Regions from separate parts of the Delftia sp. WY8 genome, predicted to be linked through region 2. Evidence: riboswitches for the same ligand, from Rfam matches in the RefSeq annotation. Region 2 holds a riboswitch; the other holds the start of a gene.
The links. A riboswitch is a leader RNA that binds a small molecule or an ion and turns the genes downstream of it on or off. The one in region 2 is predicted to bind glycine.
Positions count from the first base shown of each region.

Region 1: another riboswitch for glycine. It lies ahead of G4D77_RS18875 (D-amino acid dehydrogenase); the one in region 2 lies ahead of gcvT (glycine cleavage system aminomethyltransferase GcvT).

Region 1 covers NZ_CP049795.1:4,079,201-4,083,616, forward strand. The annotation lists gene G4D77_RS18870 (FIST signal transduction protein) at 1-1,228, shown strand, start outside; gene G4D77_RS18875 (D-amino acid dehydrogenase) at 1,252-2,583, opposite strand; glycine riboswitch at 2,677-2,787, opposite strand; gene G4D77_RS18880 (invasin domain 3-containing protein) at 3,176-4,416, shown strand, end outside.
Region 2 covers NZ_CP049795.1:6,263,665-6,268,080, reverse strand. The annotation lists gene G4D77_RS28625 (LysR family transcriptional regulator) at 1-62, shown strand, start outside; gene G4D77_RS28620 (fatty acid--CoA ligase) at 78-1,682, opposite strand; glycine riboswitch at 1,852-1,963, shown strand; glycine riboswitch at 1,979-2,097, shown strand; gene gcvT (glycine cleavage system aminomethyltransferase GcvT) at 2,156-3,289, shown strand; gene gcvH (glycine cleavage system protein GcvH) at 3,423-3,797, shown strand; gene gcvP (aminomethyl-transferring glycine dehydrogenase) at 3,869-4,416, shown strand, end outside.

The sequences.
Region 1 (4,416 bases), 2.2 Mb from region 2:
GTTTCCTGTAGGCCATGCCAGCCATTCCGACTGGCGCGCCGCGGCCGACGCGGTGCTGCAGCAGCTGCGCTTGCAGATGGCCGGGCCCGGCCACGCGCAGCGGCCCCGTCTGGGACTGGTGTACCTGTCCCATGCGCATGCCGCCCACGCACGGCCGCTGTTGCAGCATCTGGCCAGGGCCCTGCCCCATGTGGCGGACTGGGCCGGCTGCTCGGCCGGCGGCGTTCTGGCCATGTCGCATGAGTACCTGTCAGGAACCGCGCTCGCGGTGATGCTGCTGGATGTACCGGCCGCCCACTACCGCCTGTATTCGGGCCTGGCGCCCCTGCATGCGCCTGGCGGCGAGGCCGGCTTCACCGCCCATTCGGCCCTGGTCCATGCCGCAGGCGGCCAGCCCGAGCTGGCCGAGCTGCTGTACGAGCTGTCCGAGCGCACCGAGTCCGGCCTGCTGTTCGGCGGCGTGGGCGATGACGGGGAAGATGGCGTGGAGGGCGTGCAGATCGCCTGCCGCACCGAGGATCTGCATGCGCAGCATGCGGACGCGCGCGGCATTTTTCGTGGCGGCTTTTCAGGCGTGGCCTTCGGTGCCGGCGTGCCCTGCATCACGGGCATGGCCCAGGGCTGCGTGCCGCTGGGCGAGGGGCTGGAGATCACCGAGGCGCGCGGCGCCCTGGTCACCGGGCTCAATGGCGATCCGGCCTTGCAGCGCCTGCTGCAACTGCTGGGCGTGGAGCTGGAAGGCAGCGACTGGCAGCCCGCGCTGACCACGGTCCGCACCACGCTGGCGGCCATTGCGCCGCCGGGCCGGGGCCTGGCCCACGGCGTGCTGACCGAAGAGGCCCAGGTGCTGACCCTGGTTGGCCTGGACCCGCTGCGCCAGGGCGTGGCCCTGTCATCGGCCGTGGAGGCCGGGCATTCGGTGATCTTCTGCCGCCGCCAGGCCCAGGTCGCGCGCCAGGAACTGCTGCAACTGGGCGCTGCGCTGCGCGATGCGGCGGAGCCCGAGGAGGCGGCGCCCGAAGGCGAGGCACAGCCCCGCATCCGTGGCGCCATCTACATCAGTTGCCGGGGCCGCGGCGGCGGCCTGTTCGGCGGCCCCGATGCCGAACTGCGCACCCTGCGCCACGCACTGGGCGATGTGCCATTGATCGGCTTCGTTGCCGAAGCCGAGATCATGGACGCCCGCCTGCACCGCTTCGCCGGGGTGTTGACGGTGTTCACTGCCTAGGCGTCGTACACGCCGTCCGCACCTCAGACCGCGCGCGGGCGCACCGTGCCTGCGCTGCGATCCGGGTCCATGGCTGCGGCCCCCAGGAAATCGAAATCCACGGCCGGCCGCCTGCCGCTGACCAGGTCGGCCAGCGCCATGCCGGAGCCGCAGGCATGGGTCCAGCCCAGCGTGCCGTGGCCGGTGTTCAGGAACAGGTTGGCGATGGGCGAGCGTCCGATCAGCGGCACATTGCTGGGCGTGGCGGGGCGCAGGCCGCTCCAGAACTGGGCGCGCCCGGTATCGCCGGCGCCGGGGAACAGCTGCTGCACGCGCCGCACGATGGCCTCGCAGCGCACGGGGTCCAGGTTGCGGTCGTAGCCGTTGAACTCGGCCGTGCCCGCAATGCGCAGGCGGTCGCCTTGCGCGCCCGTGTAGCGCGAGAACACCAGCTTGAACTCGTCGTCCGTGAGGCTGACCTGGTAGGCCTTGGCGGGGTCCAGCACCGGCAGGGTCACGGAGTAGCCCTTGGCCGGGTAGATGGGCAGGTGCAACCCCAGCGGCTGGGCCAGCAGCGGGCTGAACGAGCCCATGGCCAGCACATAGGCGTCGCCCTGGATGCGTTCGTAGCGGCCATCGGCATTGGTCACCTCCACATGGTCGATATGGCGGCTGGCGCCCGCGCCCGTGGTGCGCAGCGCCGTCACGTGGTGGCTCTGGCGGAACTGCACGCCCGTGGCGGCGGCGATGCGCGCCAGCTCGCGTGTGAAGAGGTTGGCGTCGCCTGATTCATCCTCGGCCGTATAGGTGGCGCCCGCTATCTGCCCGCGCACATGGGCCAGGGCCGGCTCCAGGCGCACGGCTTCGTCGGCATCGATCAGGCGGCGGTCGCAGCCCAGGGCCTGCATCTGCTCGGTGGGCTTGAGCGCGCCCTCGAACTCGCGGGCGTTCGTGTAGAAGTGCAGGATGCCCTGCATGCGCTGCTCGTACTGGATGCCGGTGTCCGACCGCAGCTGCTGCAGGGCCTCGCGGCTGTAGGTGCCCAGGCGAACGATCTGCCGGATGTTGTGGCGCGTGCGCGCGGGCGTGCAGTTGCGCAGGAAGGACAGGCCCCAGAGCCACTGGCGCATGTCGGCGCGCAGGCGGAACAGCAGGGGGGCATCCTGCCGGCCCAGCCAGCCCAGCAGCTTCAGCGGTGCGCCGGGGTTGGCCCAGGGCTCGGCATGGCTGACCGAGATCTGCCCGCCGTTGGCGAAGCTGGTTTCGGCGCCGGGCGCGGCCTGGCGGTCGATGACGGTCACTTCATGACCGAGGGATTGCAGATAGTAGGCCGACGTGGTGCCGATCAGGCCGGCTCCGAGAACGATGACGCGCATGACGATGCCCTTTCAAAGGCATGTGCCGGGTCACGCGAAAGCTGGCCGCTATGGTCTGGATAGCAGGCAGCCGGCGTCCGTCGTGACGCAGCTGCCGCTCCCCCTGTCCTTGGTACCTGAGAGATTCACCGCCGTCCATGGGAACGGGGCTTGCTCCTTCGGTGCGCCGCACATTGCGTGCGGCGGCTCTCCAGACGGCATGTTGTGTTTGCAGTACGGAACCTGAGCGTGTATGGGAGTTTGCGCCTTCGGTGAGGCTCGGCACCGTGGCGCCCGCCTGCTCTCCTGCAGGGGCGATTCTATGGGGCTTGCGCAGCCAGCTCCAGTCGTATTGGGGATACCACCAGTTACCTGTATGTGGTGTGGCTGATTCAGGGTATTCCCTAGATCGCTCAAGCGCCTCCCTCGTAGCGCTGGTACGAGTCTCCGGTTTCATGTAAAAAAACTATTGAAATAGAAAAAAACATGATTTAGCCTATCGATATGTGCAGTGGTTTGTCAGTGCTTGTTCTGGTCGATTGGACCTGCATGGGTTAACCATGGGTTGTATATATGTCTGATAGGCGACTTACCGTTGCACAGGTGCGGGTCCATGGAAACTGGTCCATCACTGAAAAAATACAAGCACGGTGAATATGGTTTGTCGAGGGAGGAATGTTTTGCGTCGCAAACCCGACTGAAGGTGTGTCCGCTCAATGGGCAGTGGAGCAGCGCGCAAGCGTTGATGGAAATCCGCCTTTTTTTGATTGACGCGCAGGATCTGCGCGAAAAATTTTGCTTCCAAACTCACCGGCTGCAAGGTGAGTTGTGGGCTCGTGATTCAAATAGAACTATTCGAGGTACGGCGATGCAAATGCGCTGGGTACAACTGATGGCCATTGCCATTGGGAAAATCATTTTCCTGTCATATCTCCTTGAGAAAACGGGGAATATCATGCATGCTCTCAATCGCCTGCCTGGTTCGGCATTTTTTCGCAAGTGGCGTGCAGCGAAGTGCCTTTTCTCTTTGCTGCTGCTTTCATGCGCGGGTATCTCATCCACGGCACTGGCGGCGACCATCGTCTTCACGGTCACCGACAACAGCGACGCTCCCAATGCCAATGCAACGACACCAACCACCTGTGTCAGCACGCTGGGGGGCACCTTTGCTGGCGCATGTACGCTGCGAGCGGCCATTCAGGCAGCCAACTACACGCTGCAAACGCTGGATCCGAGTGCCGATGTTTCCATCGTCTTTGCGCCGACACTGACCACGTCGGTACGAACCATACAGAGCGGGACATCCAAGGATGCGGCGGGAAACCTCCATCCGTATGTCGACAATCAGACGGTTTACGTGCGCTGTGCCAATACATTCTCCAGCGGAGTCCAGTCCGGCGCCGTGACGGGGGCCACCAATGCCTGTGGTCAAAGCCAGATGATCAGCGGCGGCGATACGGGCACCACCACTGGTGCCGGTGGTGCCTGGTACTGGCTCAAAGGCACCGTGCCAGCCGGCACGGGCTCGTTGACCATCGATTTCGGGGGAGTCATACAAGTCCAGAACTGGGCGGACTCCCCCTGGGAAACTTTTTATCTTGGTGGGAAGAACATCACGCTCACCAATTCGCCCAACATGACCTGTGGCGAAGCGGTATTCGTCGTTGGCTCCCCGGCGAACAATATCACCATTGATCGCGTCGGCTTGGTGAATGTGGCGCCAACCCCTGCGGGAGAGGGGACGCCGTTCAACTGCGAGCTGTACGCGGAGATTCATCAAGGCGCACAAAACGTATTCTTTACCAATAGCACGATCAATTCCGCGATATGGAATGGAAATTACGGCAATAACAA
Region 2 (4,416 bases):
ATCGGTGGCTGCGCAACTCGATGGCGCAGTGCTGCACTGCGCAGGGGCAAACACAGAAGTAAGCGCAGGCCGCAGCCTCAGGCTGCCACCACCACCCTCAGCAACTGCTTCTGTATCTTCCCGCTGGCCGTCTTGGGCAGGGCCTCGCGGAAGTGGTAGCGGCGCGGGCGCTTGTAGGCAGCCAGGCGGTCGCCGTGGACCAGGAAGGCGTCCAGCGCCTCGGCCGTGGGTGTGGCGCCCGGCTTGGCAACCACGTGGGCGGCGACGATCTGGCCCCAGCGCTCGTCGGCCTCGCCGATGACGGCGACCTCGAGCACGTCGGCGTGTTCGACCAGCGCGTCTTCCACCTCACGCGGATAGACGTTCTCGGCACCCGAATTGATCATGTAGTCGATGCGGTCGCGGATCCAGAGATAGCCGTCGTCGTCGATGTGGCCCAGGTCGCCCGTGTGGTACCAGCCGTGCGCCAGGGCGCGGGTGTTGGCGTCGGGGCGGTTGAGGTAGCCGGCCATCATGCAGGGGCCGCGCACGAGGATTTCGCCCACCTCGCCGGGCAGGCAGGCCTCGGCCGGGTCGGTGGGGGCGTTGTCTTCGCGCAAGCGGGCCACGATGAGGTCATGGCCCATGGAGGGCAGCCCGGCCGAGCCCGCGTGCGAGAGTTGCTCGCGCGGCAGCAGGACGGACATGCAGGGCCCCATCTCGGTGGTGCCGTAGACCTGGACCAGGTCGCTTCCGACCTTGCGCGTCCATTCGCGGATCAGGTGCGGCGCCATGGAGGCGCCGCCGTACTCCACCAGCCTCAGCGCGGGCGCCTGCTCAGGCGAGGCGATGGGTTCGGCCAGCAGCATGGTGATCATGGTGGGCGCCGCGAAGAAGAAGCTCACGCGCTCTTCGCGGATCAGGCGCCAGGCCTCGGCCACGTCGAAGCGGCGCAGCAGCACCTGGGTGGCGCCGGCCTGCAGGCGCGGCAGAAAGCTGGTGTGCAGCTCGGCCGTGTGGTTGAGCGGCGCCATGGCCAGGCCCACGTCGTCGCGCGTGAACTGCATGGTCTGGTGCATGAGGGCGTTGTGCGCCAGCTTGCTGCGGTGCGTATGCAGCACGCCCTTGGGCCGGCCCGTGGTGCCGCTGGTGTACATGAGGATGCAGGGGTCGCTCTCGCGCACATGGGCCTGGGGCGGCGCGCTGCTGCGGCCCCTGGCCAGGGCGGACAGGCGCTGCGTGGCCCAGACCGGCAGCGGGTCGGCCGGGGCATCGTCGGCAAAGATCCAGTGCTCGATGCCTGCGCCAGTGCCGCCGCCTTCGGCCTTGAGCAGGGCCTGGGCGCGTGCGGCCACCTCGCCGCCCTCGTGCTCGAAGACCAGGGCGCGCGCTGCGCCGTCCTTGAGGATGAAGGCCAGCTCCTGCGCCGCCAGCCGGTAGTTGATGGGGTTGAAGATGGCGCCCAGGCGCGCGGCCGCCAGCATGGTGAAGACAAAGGCCGGCGTGTTGTAGAGAAAGGCCGCGACCACGTCGCCATGGCCTATGCCCAGCTCGGCCAGGCCGTGGGCGTGGCGGTTGACTTCGGCATCGAGCTGGGCGTAGGTCCAGGCGCGGCGCTCGCCGCCCTCCCATGCGACCAGGGCTTCCTTGTTCGGCAGGTAACGTGCCGGCCAGGCCAATGTGTCTCCCAGCGTCTGCTGCATGTGCGCTTCTTCCTTCTCGCTCACGAGATTTCATATATCGATGCACCTCAATGTAGGAGATTTTTTAGACAGTTATGCAATTTGCAAATGCATCCATGCAGGCAAGCGCATGGAGTTGCAGTCGGCCCGCGGAAATCCCGAAGCCGCGCGGACGCTGGCCGCAGCTAGAATGCGCCGGTCAGGAGAGAGTGCCCGCCCGGCCGCAACGGTCGCAGGCAGCGGCACCGCCGAAGGCGCAGGGTTCGCCCCGAACGCTCAGGCAAAAGGACTGGCACCGCCTGCCGCCACGGCCGCAGGCGTTCCTAGCTGGAGAGAGATGCAGGGCACGGCGGTGTGCCCCATCCACCGAAGGAGCAAGCCCCACGCATGGAAGGTGCGGGTGAATCTCTCAGGTAAAGCGGACAGCAGGGCAGCACATCCCGGAGGACCGGGATGGCGTTATGCCTTGTTCCTTGCCTGAAAGAGAGCCCTCCTTGTCCGCTGCCTCCACCACCGATCTGCTCAGGACCCCGCTGTTCGACCTGCACCAGGAACTGGGCGCGCGCATGGTGCCGTTTGCCGGCTACTCCATGCCCGTGCAATACCCGCAGGGGCTGATGGCCGAGCACCTGCACACCCGCGAGGCGGCAGGCCTGTTCGATGTCTCGCACATGGGCCAGATCAGCCTGCGCGGCCCGGATGCCGGCGCGGCGCTGGAATCGCTGCTGCCCATGGACGTGCTGGGCCTGGGCGAACACCGCCAGCGCTACGGCCTGCTGCTCAACGACGCGGGCGGCATTCTGGACGACCTGATGTTCGTGCGCCGCGAGGACGACCTGTTCCTGATCGTCAACGGCGCCTGCAAGCACGAAGACCTGGCGCACATCCAGGCCCGCATCGGCCAGCGCTGTGAAATCGAGCCCCAGTTCGACCGGGGCCTGCTGGCGCTGCAGGGCCCGCAGGCCGCAGCCGCCATGGAGCGCCTGCTGCCCGACACGGCCGGCCTGGTGTTCATGACAGGCGGCCACTTCGACTGGGAAGGCGCCGAGCTGTACATCACGCGCAGCGGCTACACCGGCGAGGACGGCTTCGAGATCTCCCTGCCCCCCAGCCACGCCGAGGCCTTTGCCCGTGCCCTGCTGGCCCAGCCCGAAGTCAGGCCCGTGGGCCTGGGCGCGCGCAATTCGCTGCGCCTGGAAGCCGGCCTGTGCCTGTACGGCAACGATCTGGACACGACCACCACCCCGGCCGAGGCCGCCCTGAACTGGGCCGTGCAGAAGGTCCGCCGCATCGGGGGCGAGCGCGAAGGCGGCTTTCCCGGCGCAGCCACCGTGCTGGCCCAGCTGCAGTCGCCCGAGCTGCTCACGCGCAAGCGCGTGGGCCTGGTGGCCCTGGAGCGCGTGCCCGTGCGCGAAGGCACGGAACTGCTGGATGCCAGCGGCCGCAAGGTCGGCCAGGTCACCAGCGGCCTGCTGTCGCCCACGCTGAACCAGCCCGTGGCCCTGGCGTACGTGGAGCCGGGCAGCGCCGCCGTCGGCACCACGCTGCAGGCCATGGTGCGCGGCAAGGCCGTGCCCATGCAGGTGCAGGCCACGCCCTTCGTGGCGCCCCGCTATCACCGCGGTTGAGGACAGCCTGCGCGCTTGGCGTGGATGGAGTTCGGCGGATTCGTTTTTCCTGCCATCGCATGCCGCTACAGTGCGCACTGACCTTTCTCAAACCGCCTTTCACAGGTTTTTTCAGTTTCTATCGGAGCAAGCCATGAGCATCCAGTATTCCAAGGACCACGAGTGGATCAACGCCGCCAACCCTGACGCGGCCATCGTCGGCATCACCCTCCACGCGCAGGACGCGCTGGGCGACGTGGTGTTCGTCGACCTGCCCGCCGTGGGCACCAGCTTCAACCAGGGCGATGTGGCCGGCGTGGTCGAGTCCGTCAAGGCCGCCGCCGATGTCTACATGCCCGTCAGCGGCGAGATCGTCGAAGTCAACGAGGCCCTGCGCGACGACCCCTCCCTGGCCAACAGCGACCCGCTGGGCGAAGGCTGGTTCTTCAAGGTCAAGCTCAGCGACGCAGGCCAGCTGGCCGCGCTGCTTGACGAAGCCGCCTACACGGCCTTTGCCCAGAGCAACTGACGCCACTTTCCGGCCAGGACGGGCGCCAGGGCCCGCCCTGGCGCTTTTCAGCTTTTGAGACAGGTCCCTCCATGCTGATGTCCTCCACCCAGCCCCTTGCCGCCCTCGAGAACGCCACCGAATTCGTGGCCCGCCATATCGGCATCGCGCCCGAAGACGAGGCCCACATGCTCAGCGCCATCGGCGCGGCATCGCGCGATGCGCTGATCGACGCCATCGTCCCGCCCTCCATCCGGCGCCACCAGCCCATGGCGCTGCCGCCAGCGGCCACCGAGGCCCAGGCGCTGGCCGAACTCAAGGCGCTGGCAGGCCGCAACCAGCTGCTCAAAAGCTTCATCGGCCAGGGCTACTACGGCACGCACACGCCCGGCGTCATCCTGCGCAACATTCTGGAGAACCCCGCCTGGTACACGGCCTACACGCCCTACCAGGCCGAGATCTCGCAAGGCCGCATGGAGGCCCTGGTCAACTTCCAGACCATGGTCTGCGACCTGACGGCCATGCCGATTGCCAACGCCTCCATGCTGGACGAGGCCACGGCGGCCGCCGAGGCCATGACGCTGGCCAAGCGCTCCGTCAAAAGCAAGAGCAACCGTTTCGTGGTGGCCGGCGATGCCCA